DNA from 4 places in the Companilactobacillus allii genome. Region 2 is predicted to be linked to each of the others. Evidence: predicted binding sites of a transcription regulator. Region 2 holds the regulator's gene; each other region holds the start of a gene.
The links. Region 2 encodes NrdR, which represses ribonucleotide reductase genes. Its sites were predicted from a motif close to ACACNATATATNGTGT; they were not measured.
Positions count from the first base shown of each region.

Region 1 (4,680 bases), 120 kb from region 2:
AATGATCCTAAAATTGAATCAGAACGGGCATTTCTGGTTAAATATCAATTATCTGCAGTAGGAAATATCTCGCAACAATTATTTTATATGATCATTGTTTATATAATTGGATATATGTATAACGTAGATGTTTTGAACTTTTTCAATGTTAATGGCAATGTCAATTCTAAATGGCTTTTGATAGTTAGATTAGCAGTTACATTTGGTGTCTTATTATCAGCAACTGCTACGTACCTGGTTACTAGGAATATAAAAGAAGCTCAATCTTAAGATTGGGCTTCTTTTATATTCTCTTTATTATTTAAGGTCATTTTTCCATCCATTATTTGATAAATATTATCGGCAAATTCAGTCAATCGCAGGTCATGTGTAACGATAATCACTGAAATATTATGTTTATGAGCTAAGTCATGGAATATTTTCCCAACTTCCAAAACTCTTTGGCTATCAAGTGCTGCTGTGGGTTCATCAGCTAGCACCATATCTGGTTTCGTATACAACGCTCTGGCAATTGCTACACGTTGATTTTGGCCACCGGATAATTCACCGGGATATTTGTTGATTAATTCATCGATATCCAATTGTTTAAGTAATGATTCGAGTGCCTCTTTATCCAGATTATGATTTTTTTTAACTTTGTCGACTAATTGAAACTGTTCTTTAACAGTAAGATACGGTATTAGATTATATGCTTGTAGAATGAATCCGATGTTATTTAGTCGTAATGAATCACGTTGTTTATTGGATAGAGACTTGATATCCGCGTTCTCTAATTGAACATTCCCACTTGACGGTGTTTGTAGTCCACCCGCAATAGTTAAAAATGTGCTCTTTCCTGATCCTGATGGACCAAGAACTAAGTTGAGTTCACCTTTTTTGGCAGTGAAATTAACGTCTTTTAGTACATGTACACGACTCGAACCTTCACCAAAGTATTTATTTATATTATTTAATTTTAATATTGTCATAATTAACCTCCAATTACACTAACAGGATCTACTTTCAAAATTATTTTAATAGGTATTAAAGAACCTAGTAGTCCAGTGAAAACAAGTCCTAGACTGACTGCTGATAGGATAGGAATATTGAAACTCATCGGTACTGCGGAAGGAATTATTAGTGCGGTTATTGCTGTAAGAGCAATTCCGACCAGTAAGCCGCCAACAACTAAGGTCAATGATTGAGCAATTGTTGCAGAAATAAGTGTCTTATTTGGAATACCTTGTGCACGTAATACCGCATAATTTTGAATTTTTTGAATGGTCAAAATATATAGGAAGACTGCGATTACGATCAAAGAAATGATCATTAAGAAGGCAATCATGAAAGTAAACGTTGAATTCTGTGCCGAGTAACCTGGCAATTCGTCAATAAATTGTTTAGTAGAGTAAGTTTTTAACTGCGAATTATTGGCTTTGTAGTTACTTTTTTTAGAAACAATGGCGCTTGCAATAAGTGTATTATTAACGCTCTTCAGTGTTTTCCAAGTTGTTAAAGTACCGTATACAACAGGGGCAACATTTAATTTGGCATTTTTGACGAATCCTACAATTTCATATTTTGTACTATTTGAGTTGAATTCTAGGTTATCACCAAGTTTGTATCCATCGTTTTTGAATTTTTCATCCACTACGATTTGATTGCTACTTTTGATATTGTGCCCAGAAGTAAGCTTTAAATTTTTTGCAATGAATTGATTAGTGTGAAGTCCGATAAATTGTGCTGATTCTTTGGTTTTACCAGATTTTTTTTGCGACGACTGCAGCTTGTCCGATATATGCGTCGTTTTTAGATATTTTTGTATTCTTTACTTCATTTTTAGTAATTAATGATTGAGTCAAGCTGGTATCAGAATCTTTATCTAATACGACACTTTTTATATTCCAAGATTCGATGGCGTCAGTATTTTCTTGAGCCAATCCCATTGCTAGACTAGTTAGAATAAAGATTAAATAACAGATTAAAACAATCATCCCTATTATTAATCCGTATCTAAACTTTTCCTTTTTTATTTCTTTCATTGATAGAAACATTTAATCATCCTCTTTTGCTAAAACATGTAAAACATTGTCTAATTTTTTTAAAATCATTTCTTGGGACTCAGGATTAATCATGATTTTTTTTAGCGCATCATGAATTAGGACCTGTGTTGCCCAAAAGTATTCGTTTTCAATTATCACTTGATTATTGAAAGTGGAAATAAAAAAGCTCTCATTATAGAGCAGGTGCATCTTAACAATGGCATAGTAACGGCTATTGGTACTTTTGGTAATAAAATTTCTAATTTGTTCAACATAACTATCTGGAGTTAGGCCATCAGTTGTATCAGTTGAAACACTTTGATGTATTTCCTGTAATGCATGATGATAGATGTATTCATATGCATCGTTTAGATCCTTAAAGTATTTATAAAAAGCTCCACGTGCAATTTTACTTTCTTTAACTATTCTCGACACTTTGGCATCGGCCAGGGTGTGATGTGAAAATTCATTTAAAAGAGCATCTAAAATACGTTCTTGCTTGTCCTTATTTAAATTCTTGAATGTATCAGAAGCCATAATTCCTCCTAAAGTGACAAGGTGTCACTTTTAACTTATGTTATTGAGTATATTTACTATTGGATAAAGAGTCAATGGTTTTCACTTAACTTCCGATAAACGAAAATATATAAGATGTTATCGTTATATATATAAATGTAATAAAAATCAAAAAGCCCAAAAATATTTCTTGAATAAAATTCTTGATTTTTTATAAAATATCCGATCCAAATTCATGAAACATTTAGGAAAAATAAATTTATATTAACCAATTGCATACCATATATAGTGTGAAACAAAAACACTGTACTACTAGATATTGATTTAATGGATTTAACCACATATAATTAATCCATTCAATTGAAAAGGGTTGTGTGACTATGTACGAATTAAAAAGCCAAAATATACTGGATACTTTAAAGAGTATTTCAGTATTAAAAAGATCGGGAACCAAGACAGATTTTTATCCATACAAGATTGATTTTGTCTTAAATAAGTTGATTGACGATAAAGAAGTCATTAATAAAATTGAGTATGATTTGGTTTATAAATATCAAGATTCATTTTTGATTGAGACAAGCCAATTACATGATGATCTAATTCTTTTAATGAACAAATACAATTACAAAGCTTCTTCAAAACAGTATCAAGAATATTTTCAACTTGAGCAAAAGAACTTTGAGGATGCTACTAATATTGAAGAGAATATCAATAAACTTTTTGGCAATAACGAAAGAATTGTCCACGAAAATGCTAATAAGGACAGTAATATTTTTAATACACAACGTGACCTTGAAGCTGGGGTAACAAGTAGAGCTTTAGGATTGAAGATGTTACCAGAATTAGTTGCTAAAGCACATTTACGTGGTGATTTACATTGGCATGATCTGGATTATTCTCCAGTTACACCAGAAACTAATTGTTGCTTGATAGATTTTGATGAGATGTTAACTAATGGCTTTAAAATTGGTAATGCCTGGGTGTCTTCACCTAGATCCATTCAAACGGCAACTGCTCAGATGTCTCAAATCATTGCCAATGTAGCTTCTCTTCAATATGGAGGCTGTTCTGCAAACCGTATTGATCAATTACTGGCTCCATACGCACAATTGAATTATGACAAGCATATGAAAGATGCTAAAGAATGGGTCGCAAAAAATAGACGAGAAGAATTCGCAAAGGCTAAAACAAAAAAAGACATTTACGATGCAATGCAAGCCCTAGAGTATGAAATAAATACACTTTATTCTTCACAAGGACAGACACCTTTTACGACTATTAACTTTGGACTGGGAACAAATTGGATCGAGCGAGAAATTCAGAAGTCTATTTTAAAAATTAGAATAAAAGGATTAGGAAAAGAACATCGTACAGCAATTTTTCCTAAACTAACATTCACTATCAAACGTGGATTAAATTTGAATCCACAAGACCCAAACTATGACATCAAAGAGCTTGCCCTTGAATGTTCCACAAAACGTATGTATCCGGACTTATTAATGTATGAAAAAATTAAAGAAATTACTGGTAGTTTCAAGACGCCAATGGGATGTCGTTCATTTTTACAAGGCTGGAAGGATGAGACTGGTAAAGAGGTCAATTCAGGTCGAATGAATCTGGGTGTAGTAACTGTAAACTTGCCTCGTATTGCCTTGGAATCAAATGGTGATATTAATTTGTTTTGGGAAATTTTTGACGAAAAAATGAAACTTTGTAAAACAGCCTTAGAATATCGTGTTGAGCGTACTAAAGAAGCTAAACCCGAAAATGCTCCGTTATTGTATATGTATGGTGCATTTGGTAAAAGATTAAAGGCAGGTGACAGTGTGGATGAGTTATTTAAGAATCAACGTGCCACTGTGTCACTTGGCTATATCGGGCTGTATGAAGTTTGTACTAAATTTTTTGGTGGCAGTTTTGAAGATAATAAGGATGCTCATGAATTTGCACAGAGCATTGTAAAGGCTCTTAGAGACAGATGTAATAAGTGGGCAGAGGAAAGCGGATATCATTATAGCCTTTATTCCACACCTGCTGAATCGCTAACTGACACATTTTGTAGAGATGATATTAACAAATTTGGGAAAATCACCGATATTACAGATAAGGAATATTATACGAATAGTTTCCATTATGATGTTAG
Region 1 covers NZ_CP019323.1:1,560,720-1,565,399, forward strand. Annotated here, with positions in the region: gene BTM29_RS07540 (hypothetical protein) at 1-270, shown strand, start outside; gene BTM29_RS07545 (ABC transporter ATP-binding protein) at 267-968, opposite strand; partial or broken gene BTM29_RS07550 (ABC transporter permease) at 971-2,033, opposite strand; gene BTM29_RS07555 (TetR/AcrR family transcriptional regulator) at 2,034-2,558, opposite strand; gene nrdD (anaerobic ribonucleoside-triphosphate reductase) at 2,918-4,680, shown strand, end outside.
Region 1: the regulator NrdR is predicted to act here: its motif matches at 2,814-2,829, upstream of nrdD (anaerobic ribonucleoside-triphosphate reductase).

Region 2 (4,680 bases):
TTAAAGCATCTAACCTACCGGACCCATCATAGTCATCCAATGTGGCTTTCCTTATATCACTAGGCATATTAAGCAATACAAATTTAGACTCATAACTACTCTTTCTTTCTTGAACCTGAGTCTTCTTATTTGGAGCATAAACAACTTCAATATTGTGATTACTTACAACTAATTGTGGGACATATCCCTTAGACAATTCGTTGGGATGCACCTTATGATTGTAGAATTCATAAATACTAGCCGCACTAACCTCAATTGCTTCAGGATTGATTTTGTCTTTATTTTTATTTATAAAATCTTGTACATCTTTATCATTAAAAGCTTGTTCCATCAATTGACTGTACTTTTTATCTGAATCTCTGGATTTTAAAAACTCAGATATACTGTTTCCCAATTTTTCCATAGCTAGTTGTCCTTACTTCTCATTTTTCTGAGTCTTTCCTGTAGTTCATCTTGTTTCTTTTTAGCATCGTCACTTTCAGATGACTTAGATACTACCTTACTCCAATCAGTTCCCTGTTCAACACGACGACTACTTTTATTATTGTAACGGCGTTTTGGATTACGTGGTTTCGTTTGAAAGTCGTGTAATCTTTGCAAAGCTTGTTCAGGAGTATCAACATGATTTTGTTGCCAATCGTTAGCTACAGTTTCCATCAAAGCAACCGTCAAAGTTGGTGAATTTTTCAAAATATAGTCAACCATTATATTCAATACAGATGGTGACAAATAAGTCTTCATGGCCATATCACGTAAAGCGCGTGATTCAGCAGCACCAGTAAATCCACCACTTTTTTGTTTCTCTGCAGCTAAAAAGTCGGCTGGTGCAAGAGATTTAGCTTGTTGCACTAATAAATTATCTGCACGATTCAAATTATTGTTGGATTCATCTAGATTGGATTGATCTGATTCTTTAACTTCTGTATTTTTAACAGAGATATTAGCATTACGGGCAAATCTATCCTGTACTGATTTCTTTAATCTTATCGGATCAATTTTGTGATTTACAATATCACTGGTTTGACCTATCACATCACTTAATGCAATTTCATCTATTCCATAAAACGCATGTAAATCAATTACTAGCTGTTGATTTTCAAGCAGATTTTCTCTACTGATTTTAGCAATTTGCTCAATTCTATCACCAATAAGATTCCAATCTAATTCAGGAATCGCAGTCTGTTTGATTTCAGGTTGTTTTTTATCTTTGATTTTATCAAATTCATTTTGAGCATCGTTCACAGCAGATGGAGTATTGATCAAGTCTTCATTGCCTAATTGGAATACCTCTAGAAAATCCTTACTGGTCTCTTTTGCATCATTCAAAATTTCATTAGATTGGAAATATTTTTTTACTAATTTTTTATAACTTTTATCACCAATTTGTTCATACAAAAAAATACTCATTAAATCATCCTTGAAGAATTCACGGGGAGATAACGGCTCATAAAGCTGATAAATATAATATTCTCCAATATTATCCTTTTTTTGATAAGTGCGAATCAAACCGAGTGCTTCAGCTTTAATCCGTTCACTATAAAAAGTCTGTAAATCAATATCTAATAAACTAAGTAACTCGTTATGACCTTGACGATCACTAATCAATTCCTTGTTAGGAATCTTTTCCCACAATAACAAATAAATACTGAATGCCCTCGTTCCAAGTAATGGCAAATAAAGATCCGTCAATACATGACGTTCATAATCGTTTATTTGTCCATGTGGAAGACACCAGTATCCTGTTAATGGAGTGAATTTTGCCGAATCATAATTAAACTCTTTGGCCAACTTAACACTTCCTAATTCTTCTTATCTGATTTATTTTCATTGCCATCATTGGCCATCATTTCCTGAACTTCTTTCATGAATCCATTCATATCTTTGAATTCACGATAAACACTAGCAAAGCGAATATAAGTAACATCATCAACGTCAGCAAGTATCTTCATTACATATTCACCAATCGTCTGTGATCCAACCTCATTTTCACCAGTAGCTCGAATTTGATTTTCGACCTTATCAACAATACCATTCATTTGATCAATCGTAACTGGTCTTTTTTCAGCAGCACGTACTAATCCACGTAACAACTTTTCACGACTAAATTCTTCACGATTACCATTCTTCTTAATTACCAATAACGGAGATTTTTCAATTCTCTCAAAAGTTGTGAATCTTGTTCCGCAATACTCGCACTCTCGCCTACGTCTTATTGCACGTCCCTCATCACTTGGACGACTATCAACAACTTTTGATGAATCATGATGACAATGTGGACAAATCATATCATCAGCCTCTTTTCTATATCATAATTTTTTGAGTAAATCATCTATTTCTTTATTTAAAAAGTCTAAATCTTTAGAATTATCAATTACAAAATCAGCAAGTTGCCTTTTTTTGTCCATTGACATTTGTGAATCGATTCTTTGAATAGCATCTTCATTATTAATCTTATCACGTTGTTTCAATCTCTTCAGTTGAATATCCATAGGTACATAAATACTAATAACTCCTGAAAAGTATTCTTGGTACTTGGATTCAAATAACAATTGAATTTCAAATATGGTTATTTTTTTATCGTTTGATTTACGAACTTCTTCTATTGTATGTAGAATTTGCTCACGAATCAATGGTCCAGTTATATTTGTTAGTCTTTTAAGTTGTGATTTTCCTGAGAAAACAATTGAGCCTAATTTTTTTCTATCCAAAGTTTTGTCCGGTAATAAAATATCATCACCAAATTCAGCGACTATTTGAGACAAACCGATTGTTCCTGGTTTTACAACATCCCTTGCCACTTGATCAGCGTCGTAAACAACGCATCCCTTTTCCTTTAGTAACTTGAGCACAGTGGATTTACCGGCAGCAATTCCACCCGTCAATCCATATATTCTACTCATTTAACTACCTGACAATGTGGGCAAAAGTGCGTACCGCGACCACCAACTTTGATTTTTTCAATGTTATTACCACATCTTGAACAAGGTGTACCCTCTTTACCATAAACATGGAGAAAGTCTTGCATATGACCAGCATGTCCTGTTGAATCCAAGTATGATCTAACAGTTGATCCACCTTCAGCAATTCCCATCTTCATCTCTTCATTAGAATACTTCAAAATATTTTTAATATCTTCATCACTTAGATGGTTTGCCTTAGTTTCAGGGTGAATCAATGCATTCCATAATACTTCATCAACGTAAATATTACCCAATCCACTCATAACTGACTGATCTAGTAAGACAGTTTTTATATCTCTTCTATGTCTCAGTATTCGTGATTTTAAATTGTCAAAAGTAAATTCAGTAGATAACGGCTCCGGCCCTAATTTGGCGATTGATCTGTTATCAATTAGATCAGACGTTCTCCATAACTGCATTCTTCCAAATTTTCGAACATCATTATAAATCAGCTTTTGACCATTATCCAAAGTAAATATTGCATGTGAATGTTTATCTATCATGCTTGGATCACTCGATACACGATATTTACCTTCCATTCGAAGATGACTAATGATTGTAAATCCATTATCTAAATGAATCAATAAAAATTTAGCACGACGTCCAATATCTTCGATAACGCTACCAGTTACCATATCAATAAATTGTGATACATCACCTGTAATTAGATTTTGATACCTTATCTCCACATTTGTGATTTTTCGACCTTGGATTTGAGACATCAATCCACGTCTAACTATTTCTACTTCTGGCATCTCAGGCATATTTTCACCCACTTCATTCAAATTTTACTAATTTATTTAGCTTCATACCAACTCTTGCCGTGTGCAAATCCAACTTTTAATGGAACATCCATTTTTACGGCAGAATCCATAACACTTGGAACTATTTTTTCTAACAATGGGATTTCTGATTTTGGTGCCTCAAAAATCATTTCATCATGAACTTGCAATAACAAATTAGCTTGCAGGTTCTCATCTTTAATTCTCTTTTGCATATTAATCATGGCAACTTTAATAATATCAGCAGCACTACCTTGAATCGGTGTGTTCATTGCTGTACGTTGCGCAAAGTTTCTAATATTAAAATTCTTCGAATGAATATCTGGCAAATATCTACGACGATGCATGATTGTTTCAACATAGCCATTTTCACGTGCAAATTTAACAATATCTTCCATATACTTCTTAACACCTGGATATTGTTCAAAATATGAATCAATGAATTGTGCAGCTTCTTTACGAGTTATACCGATATTTTGTGACAAGCCATAATCACTAATTCCATACACAATACCAAAATTAGTTGCCTTAGCCTTACGTCTCATATCTGGAGTAACTTCATCTGTGCTATCTAACCCAAAAATTCTCATTGCTGTATGGGCGTGGATATCATAGTCTTCCTTAAATGCTTCTTGCATATTCTCGTCTCCAGAAATATGTGCCAGGACACGTAACTCAACTTGAGAATAATCAGCAGAAAACATCTCCCAATCATCGTCTTGTGGTACAAAGGCTCGCCTTATCTGGCGACCTTCCTCGACTCTAATCGGTATATTTTGTAGATTTGGTTCAATAGATGACAATCTACCTGTTTGAGTTAAAGTCTGTTGATAAATTGTATGAATTCGATTATCAGGTTGAATAAACTTTTGTAAACCAACAGCATATGTAGAATTTATCTTAGAAATATGACGATAATCTAATACCTTTTGAACTAC
Region 2 covers NZ_CP019323.1:1,681,649-1,686,328, reverse strand. Annotated here, with positions in the region: gene dnaI (primosomal protein DnaI) at 1-403, opposite strand, end outside; gene BTM29_RS08205 (DnaD domain protein) at 406-1,788, opposite strand; gene nrdR (transcriptional regulator NrdR) at 1,800-2,285, opposite strand; gene coaE (dephospho-CoA kinase) at 2,307-2,900, opposite strand; gene mutM (DNA-formamidopyrimidine glycosylase) at 2,897-3,736, opposite strand; gene polA (DNA polymerase I) at 3,757-4,680, opposite strand, start outside.

Region 3 (4,680 bases), 150 kb from region 2:
TCATCAAAAACAAACAATTGATTTTTTTGACTATGCTTCATATAAGTGACCAGCTTTAATCTTTGAGCTTCACCACCAGAAAGAGTAGGGGTACTTTCACCTAATTCTAAGTAGCTAAGTCCAATCTCATTAAGAGTATCAAGAGTTCCCTCAATATTAGCTTCATCTTTAAAAAATTCAATAGCCTCAGTTATTGACATATTCAAAATTTCAGCAATATTTTTCCCATGCCAAGTTATCTCTAAAATATCAGGATTATATCTATTGCCATTGCATACTGGACATGTTTCAACAATATCTGGTAGGTATTGAATATCTAGTGTAATTACACCCGTACCACCACAATTTTTACATGCACCTTCTTTATTATTATATGAGAAGTAACTTGGAGTATATTTCTTGTTTTTGGCATCAGGTGTAGATGCGAATAGTTTTCTAACTTTGTCCAGAATCTTTGTATAAGTTGCCACGGTGGATCGAACATTTTTACCAATTGGTGTGGAATCAACGGTTAAGATGTTTTTGATATTATCTTCGTTGAGTTTGGTAACGTATTTTGGCATCGGTTCATTATCGATTTTATCTGTGAGTGCTTTTATTAGACTATCAAAAATCAATGTTGTTTTACCAGATCCAGACATTCCAGTGACAACATTTAAGGATTCTTTACTAAACTTTGCCTTCATATCATGTATATTGAATCTGTCACTAATCTCTATTTCAATTTCACCTTTGCTAAATGGTTTTATAGATTTATGTTGAATTATGTTGGCATTACCAGTTAGATAGGGTTCAATTACAGAATCCTTGTTGTGCTTGATTTCGTCGACTGTTCCTTCTGAAATAACCTTTCCACCACTGGCACCTGAGGAAGGACCGATTTCAATAACATAATCAGCAGCGGCAATGATACTAGTATCATGATCGACAACTATGAGTGAATTACCCAATTTGACTAATTCATGTAGTATTTTGATTAATCCTGTAACGTTTGCGGGGTGTAAACCAACACTTGGTTCATCTAGAACGTACAATACGCCAGTCATTTGATTACGAATAGTTCTAGCAAGTTGAATTCTTTGTAATTCACCGGTGGATAAAGTATTCCCTGCACGAGTTAAATTGAGATAATTTAACCCCAAATCATCAATTGGTTGTAATAATTCTAATAGTTCATTTGTTAGATTCTTACCAATTCTTTGCATATCACTTGGTAACCAATCCATTATTGTAGAACAAAATTTTTGTAGTTGTTCGATACTTAATTGACATACCTCGGCAATGTTTTTACCTACAATTTTATTTGTAAATAATTTGGGATCGAATCTACTGCCTAAACAATTAGGACATTCTTTTTCGTCATAGAACCTGCCTAGTCGTTTAAGCGTATTCTCATTTTTAGTGCTTGATAGACTATGTTGAACTGCATCGATTGCATTTTCATATAGGGCATTAAGTTTGAATGACTTACCAGTTGATGTAGGAATAATTACTTCTCTTTTAACACCTTTTCCTTTTATAACGATATTTTTTTCATCGGTAGTCAATTCTTCAAATGGCACATTGATTCTTACACCCAATTGTTCAGCAAGCTCTATTTGTAGTGATCTACCTGGTAATCTCCATGAGCGAACAGCACCTTGTGCAATGGTCAATGATTTATCAGGAATTATTTTGTCTAATTCAATAGTTTTTAAAAATCCTGTACCTTGGCAAGTTTTACAGGCACCAGTTGAATTGAAGGCAAAATCTTCGGCACCAAATGCCATGAATTTTACATTGCAAACTGGACAAGTCATCATGCCCATATTTTCGTCAGAAGATGGTAGGTCCATAACTTGAGAGATTTTTAAGGTTGGATCTAGGTGATGTCCATTTGGACAAGTTATTGAGGCCAGGCGTGAAAACATCAAACGTAAAATATTTAAACTTTCAGTCATGGTACCAACAGTGGATCTAACTCCCGGCACGACTGGTCGTTGTCTTAGGGCAATTGTTGAAGGAAGATTTTTGATTTGTTGGACATTGGAACGTCCCATTTGTGTGATTCGTCTTCTAGTGTAGGTTGAAAGTGCATTGAGATATTTTCTGGCACCTTCAGAGTAGATAGTATCCATTGCTAATGATGATTTACCAGATCCAGAAACTCCAGTTATTGCAACGAATGAATTAAGAGGAATATCAATATTTAGATTTTTAAGATTGTTCGCATTTGCACCCCTAACTTCAATATTATCTGGGATATAATTCTTGTGTCTAATCGGCATTTTTAAATCCTCCTTTTCCATGTTATTTTAACATTTTAAAAAATATTTTTTATCCAAAAGGGCTGTCATACTAAGTGTTAACTTATGAAACTAATACCATATATGCTATAGCACTATATTTGTATACAATATCTAGTTCGTAAGTGGTATTATATTAAATGTTGATTTTTTACAGATTATTTAATGATTGGTTGGAGGATAATAATGATGATCGTATTAAGCGGCACAATCGGGGCCGGAAAAAGTTCAATGGCAACTATCTTGTCAGAACATCTAGGAACAAAGGCTTTTTATGAGCAAGTAGATGATAATCCAGTATTACCACTATTTTATGCAGATCCTAAGAAGTACGCTTTCCTATTACAAATTTACTTTTTGAACAAGCGTTTTGAATCTATTAAACAAGCAATGGTTGATGACAATAACGTTTTAGATCGTTCAATTTATGAAGATTCACTATTTTTCCATATGAATGCTGATATGGGACGTGCTACGCCACAAGAAGTTAAAGTTTATGACGAGTTATTAGCCAATATGATGCAAGAACTTCCTTATGCTGCCGCTAAAAAAGCTCCAGATTTATTAGTTCATATTGATATTTCATATGATACGATGATTCGACGTATTGAAAAACGTGGACGTGATTATGAGCAACCAGAACAAGATCCAACTTTGGTTGAATATTATCATAATTTACTTGGCAGATATGATGGCTGGTATGATGATTATGACTATAGTCCAAAGATGAAAATCGATGGAGACAAATACGATTTTGTTGAAAATCCAGATGATCTTAAATTAGTTCTAAAACAAATAGATGATGAATTAGCAAAATATAGAATTATCTAAAGTGAAAAATAGAAGCCTGTTGCTTCTATTTTTTTTGCTTAATGAATGAAAATACGTTAGTCTATTTAAGACAGTTTTTCTGGTAACCTGTCTACTAAATAAAAACAGTGGGGGATTTGTTTTATGAACAATTTAAGAATAAAGGACATTACCCAGATTGCAATTATTGCTGCTTTATATGTTGCAGTAACAATAGCACCAGGGCTTTCAGCTTTTGCATATGGTCCAGTACAATTCAGAGTTTCTGAAATTTTGATGCTGTTACCATTTTTAAATCACAAGTACAGTTGGTCATTGATAATAGGTTGTTTCATTGCCAATATTTTCAGTGCATCATTAGGAGCTTATGATTTATTGTTTGGAACATTGGCTACAGCTGTGGCTTGTCTATTGATTACAAGGGTGCCATCAAAAATGTCTATGATCTGGTCAGTACCAATAATCTGTGCAGTTGTTAACGGAATTATTGTTGGTGCAGAATTACATTTAGTATTGAAGATACCATTTTGGATCAACGCTGGATCGGTCGCTATTGGTGAATTAGTGGTGGTAGCAGTGGGTGCCGCAATTTTTTATTTCTTAATGAAGAATCGTAATTTTAGTAAATTAATTGACTAAGAGATGAAAGGGGGAAGTGATTCTCCCTTTTTTTTGTTATAATCATCAATATAAAGATTGTGAGGAGATGTTTTTATGAATATCGGAATTTTTACCGATACATACTTCCCTCAAGTTAGTGGAGTAGCTACATCGATCCAGACATTGAAGAACGATTTGGAGCGAAAAGGAAATTCAGTATATATTTTTACTACTACAGATCCTAATGTTTCGAAAACAACTATTGAACCTAATATCTTCCGTGTGGGAAGTGTGCCGTTCATTTCATTTACTGATAGAAGAATTGCCATCAGGGGGATGTTCCATGCTGTGGAACTTGCTAAGGAATTGAAACTGGATATTATTCACACACAAACGGAGTTCTCATTGGGATTAATGGGTAAATTTGTGGCGAAGCAATTGAAGATACCTTTTGTTCATACTTATCACACAATGTATGAGGATTATTTGCATTATGTATTGAATGGGCATTTACTTAAGCCATATCATGTTAAGCAAATGTCACGTATGTTCTTAAAAAATGCTTCCGGGGTTGTTGCTCCAAGTAAACAAGTGAAGACAACTTTGGATAGGTATAATGTACCTGCACCAATTTCTATAATTCCTACAGGGGTCGATCTATCAGAGTATACTAAGCCGGTTAATGCGTCTGATGTTCGGGAAAAATTGGGTATTTCTGAAGATACACCAGTTATTTTGATGTTAAGCCGTATAGCTCTGGAAAAGAAAATTGATCATATGCTAAAATCGATGCCTGAATTGTTGAAATACAATCCTGATATTATGTTAGTGATTGTTGGAGACGGTCCAGATATGGATGAATTAGTTGAAATGTCTAATAGTCTTGGTATTAGTGATAATGTTATTTTTACAGGAGAAGTTGAACATGATAAAATTTCTCCATACTATCATTTAGCGAACATATTTGTATCTTCAAGTGATACAG
Region 3 covers NZ_CP019323.1:1,531,996-1,536,675, forward strand. Annotated here, with positions in the region: gene BTM29_RS07405 (ATP-binding cassette domain-containing protein) at 1-2,267, opposite strand, end outside; gene BTM29_RS07410 (deoxynucleoside kinase) at 2,475-3,116, shown strand; gene BTM29_RS07415 (QueT transporter family protein) at 3,240-3,734, shown strand; gene BTM29_RS07420 (glycosyltransferase family 4 protein) at 3,810-4,680, shown strand, end outside.
Region 3: the regulator NrdR is predicted to act here: its motif matches at 2,391-2,406, upstream of BTM29_RS07410 (deoxynucleoside kinase).

Region 4 (4,680 bases), 1.0 Mb from region 2:
GGAAGTATAACTTACCGTTTTTCTTCTCTTGTCTCTCTTCAACTAGTCTAGTAATAGGTTGCAAACTAGCGCTTGTATTATTGACATATGAAATAGAACCAGTTGGTGCAACTGCTAAACGGTAGTCGTTATATAGTCCATCACGTTGTACATCAGATTTAAGATTTGCCCAGTCATTTTGATTAGGAATCTTAATACCGGCGAATAATCCTTTAACAATATCTGACTTTGGACCGAAGTCTTCAGCTAGATATTTGTCGAAGTATGAACCATTTGCGTAGTCAGAATTCTCAAAGTTAACGAAGTTTTCGTTACGTTCTTTAGCAATATGATTACTCTCTACTAGAGTCCAGTAGTTTAGTAACATGAAGTAAATCCCGATGAATTCGATTGATTCTGGTGAACCGTATTCGATATGATTCTTAGCTAGATAAGTATGTAACCCCATAGCACCAAGTCCAACTGAATGACTCATTTTATTACCGTGAGCAACAGTTGGAACAGCAGTAATATTGGATGCATCACTGACGAATGTCAAAGCTCTAAGCATAGAACGAATTGATTTACCAAAGTCAGGACTTTCCATCATATTCAAGATATTAGTTGAGCCAAGGTTACAACTGACATCTGTACCGAGTTTGATGAACTCTTGTGCATCATTTAATTCTGAAGGAATCTGAACTTGTTGAATCTCAGTACATAGATTACTCATGATAACTTTACCGTCGATAGGATTATCACGATTGGCTGTGTCAATGTTTAAGACATAAGGATAGCCGGATTCTTGTTGAAGTTTACTGATCTCATCTTCAAGTTCACGTGCGTTGATCTTGTACTTTTTGATCCGATCATCAGCAACCATATTATCGTATTCTTTAGTGATGTCGATATATGAGAAAGGAACACCGTAAACACGCTCTACTGAATAAGGGCTGAACAAATACATATCGGAATTGTTTTTTACAAGTTCGTAATACTTGTCAGGAACGATTACACCAAGTGAAAGAGTCTTAACACGGACTTTTTCATCAGCGTTTTCTTTTTTAGCTGAAAGAAAATCAATAATATCAGGGTGGAATACGTTTAAGTACACAGCACCAGCACCTTGTCTTTGACCAAGTTGGTTACTGTAACTGAAACTATCCTCAAGTAACTTCATAACTGGTAGAACACCAGATGATGAATTATCAATTCCCTTGATAGGTGAACCAGATTCACGAAGGTTTGATAAAGTAATACCAACACCCCCACCGATCCTTGATAATTGTAAGGCAGAGTTGATCGTACGACCGATGCTGTTCATGTCATCAGTTACTTGTAAAAGAAAACATGATACATACTCACCACGGCGTTTTCTGCCGGCATTAAGAAAAGATGGTGTAGCTGGTTGATAGCGTTGCATGATCATCTCAAATGCTAAAGTAGTTGCTTGGTCTTGGTCACCATTTGCGAATAATAGGGCATTAAAAAGAATACGCATTTCGTAATTCTCCAAGTACAGATCACCATCGTTTGTCTTGATGACATATTGATTAAAGAATTTGTATGCGGCCATGAATGATTGGAATTCAAATTTTTGATCTAATAGTGATTGATAAAGCTTGTCGATGAATTCAAAAGGATACTTATCGATAACTTCTCTTTCGATATAATCATTTTGGATGAGATAGTCAATGTGTGACTTAAATGAATCAAATTTCATAGTATTTGGTTCAACGTTCTCAGCAAAGAAAGCTTTAACAGCTTCTCTATCCTTATTCAATGGAATTTTTCCATCAACTGGAATATTGATTTCGTTATTTAGTTTGAAGTAACTTACTTTAGTTACATCCAGATTATTTAGTCCCAAAGTTATTCACTACTTTCTTGAAGTTTTCTACGTCTTTATTTGTACCGTTAAATTCGAATTCGAATACAACGGGAACATCTAGTCCTTTGGCAATGTCGTTAGCTGTGTGATTGTAAAGGGTGTTGAAGTTACGATTGCCACCACCAGCTAATCCAACACAGTTCTTGGCGTTGTCTTTATACTGCAAGAAATCTACGACAGGGTCCATCATATCATCGTCATATGCCGGAACGATGAGAATAAAAGACCGACCCATTTCGTGGAACGGATCGGCGTCGTTAATTTCATATCCATTTAAACCGGTCTTTGAAACGAAACGTCTGGTTTGACCGGTAATTGAGTAGTAGGCTATTTCAACCATTAGTTAGCTAGTGCTTTCAAGCTATCTGGGCGGAAACCGACGATTGGGTCGCTATTTTCAGGCATAACTACTGGTACGCTTTGAAAACCCTGTTGTTTTAAAATGTCTAGATATTGAGGCTCTTTATTAATATTATGTTCTTCAAAGTTGATGTTGTGTTCTTTGAGATATCTCTTTGTCATTTTGCATTGCATGCAGTTGTTTTTACTATATACGATTATATTGTTCATGTGGTCCACTCCCTCGAAATGTAATTCATTCACTAGTATAAAACATTCAATATACCAATACTAGTAATTGTTCTCATAAAAGTACTATATATGGTATTTTAAATAGATTGGTATACATCATAGTGTGGCTGTATCGACCGTTCCAGCGCTTTTTGTCTAGTGAATAATATTCTGATTTTTATTAAAATTTGATGTTTCGTGGTAAAATTACCGTAATGACTATTATAGGTTTTTCAGGTAAAATTACAAATAAGAAAAAGCAATAAACTAGTAGGGAGAAAATTATGAATTCTTGGAATTTTGTGGGAATTATCGCATGGCTATTAGTGATTGCGCTATTAGTACTTGTGGTATTTAATATTAGAAATCGTCATCTAAAAATATTAGTTGTTCAAAAGAATGGAATAACTTGGAAAACGATCACTGTAGATTTTATCGAGATACTTGTGGTTATTTTTGCAGTTAGTGGGATGCTTTATACAACTTTGTTCTCAAGGGTTGATTTGAAAAATAAAGCTGACATTGAGATGACTTATAAATATGAACCAATGATCGTTCAGACTACTGATGATGGTCAAGGTTATTATGTAAAGATCGATAAGAAAGATAAGCATAGTGATAATGACGTCTATCAATACTGGGTAAATAATTCGACATATTCTGTATCAAGTCGTAATGCAGCAATTTCAGATGCTACATTGCCATTTAACGTTTCAGGGATGAGGATTAGTTGGCCAATGAAGAAGATCACAAAGATGGATGCAAAGTATCAACAAGCTTATGTGATCACTGCACATGCAAAGTATAAGAATAACTTCTCAAATGGCTTAGGATTAAAAGCAGGCAGATTTGCGATGGAGTATCGTGTACTACGTGTGCCAGCTAGATCATTTATTAATGTGGAGAATGTAAAGTAGAGAGTTTCTAAACGCTCAGTTTTCGAGTATAACCTAAAAAGAGTCCTAGTATTCACGCAAGTGAATGCTAGGACTCTTTTAAATTAAACGGAAAAAACTGTGCGTAGAAACAAAATTATATTATAATTTTGTTCTATTCTTTAATTTTCTTAATACTTACAACGATCTTGTTGTTTAATTCTGTTTTATTAGAATCATCTTTAGGATCATTCTTTACGATTTCCATCAAAGCTGAGTGCTCATAGACCTTTTCAACTTTACCTTCAAATGGATAATCCATATCTTCATCCACGTTACACTTGTAAATTTCTCCGACTTTCAAATCTTCTATTTTCATATGTATAAATCTCCTAGGATTTTTTACTTAACAGACTAGTATAATAATATAGTAGAAGAAATAATTCAAATATAGGACACTTTTATGGGAAAAAAAATTATTGTTATAACCGGTGCCAGTGGTACAGGGAAGACTACTATCAGTCAATATTTAAAAGAAAAATATAATATTCCAATTGTAATCACTCATACAACTAGATTGCCACGGGTTGGAGAAGTGGATGGAGTGGATTATCACTTCGAAACGGATGAAACTTTTAAAAAGAACCACTACTTAGAACAAGTGGAATACTCCGGATATCACTATGGCTCGTCTCAGGAAAGTTTGAATGCAATGTGGAAAAATGTTGATGTGGCCAGTATTGTTGTTGATACAGCTGGTGCAATTTCTTATGAGAAGAAGTATGGGGACCTAGCAGTGATCATATTTTTAAAGCTTGATCTTGATACTGTCGCAAATAGATTACGTGATCGTGGGGATGACCCAGATAGAGTACAAAGACGAATAAACAGTGACGAATTTAAACGAGATCTGGTAATTCCGGTAGAATTACGTAACAAATCATATGAAATTGTTAACAAAACCATCGAAAAAACCGAAGAAAAGGTCGATAAAATAGTAAAAAGTATAATTATCAAGTAATTTGATTATTCACAAATAGGCTATCAACGCTGATATAACAGCATTGGTAGCCTTTTAATATTGTGAAGAAAAAAGTGTAACATTCTTATACAATTGCTGTAACAATTCTGCAATATTCAGAGTGTATTATAGTCATCGTTGAGTGATAAGGAAATATAATTTAAGAAAATTTAATAAATAAAAAAAACAATTAACCATTACGGGGGATTTTCATTTTGAATAATAAAGTTAAAAAGAGTCTTATTTCATTTACAGCTGCTGCTTCACTTGCAGTTACAGGTTTAGGCGTTTCAAATGCAACAACAACACATGCTGCTACAACTGTTGCCGCACCAAGTGCTGTA
Region 4 covers NZ_CP019323.1:664,502-669,181, forward strand. Annotated here, with positions in the region: gene nrdE (class 1b ribonucleoside-diphosphate reductase subunit alpha) at 1-1,849, opposite strand, end outside; gene nrdI (class Ib ribonucleoside-diphosphate reductase assembly flavoprotein NrdI) at 1,836-2,210, opposite strand; gene nrdH (glutaredoxin-like protein NrdH) at 2,210-2,440, opposite strand; gene BTM29_RS03160 (LVIS_2131 family protein) at 2,725-3,357, shown strand; gene BTM29_RS03165 (DUF2187 domain-containing protein) at 3,491-3,694, opposite strand; gene BTM29_RS03170 (guanylate kinase) at 3,779-4,336, shown strand; gene BTM29_RS03175 (C40 family peptidase) at 4,552-4,680, shown strand, end outside.
Region 4: the regulator NrdR is predicted to act here: its motif matches at 2,522-2,537, upstream of nrdH (glutaredoxin-like protein NrdH).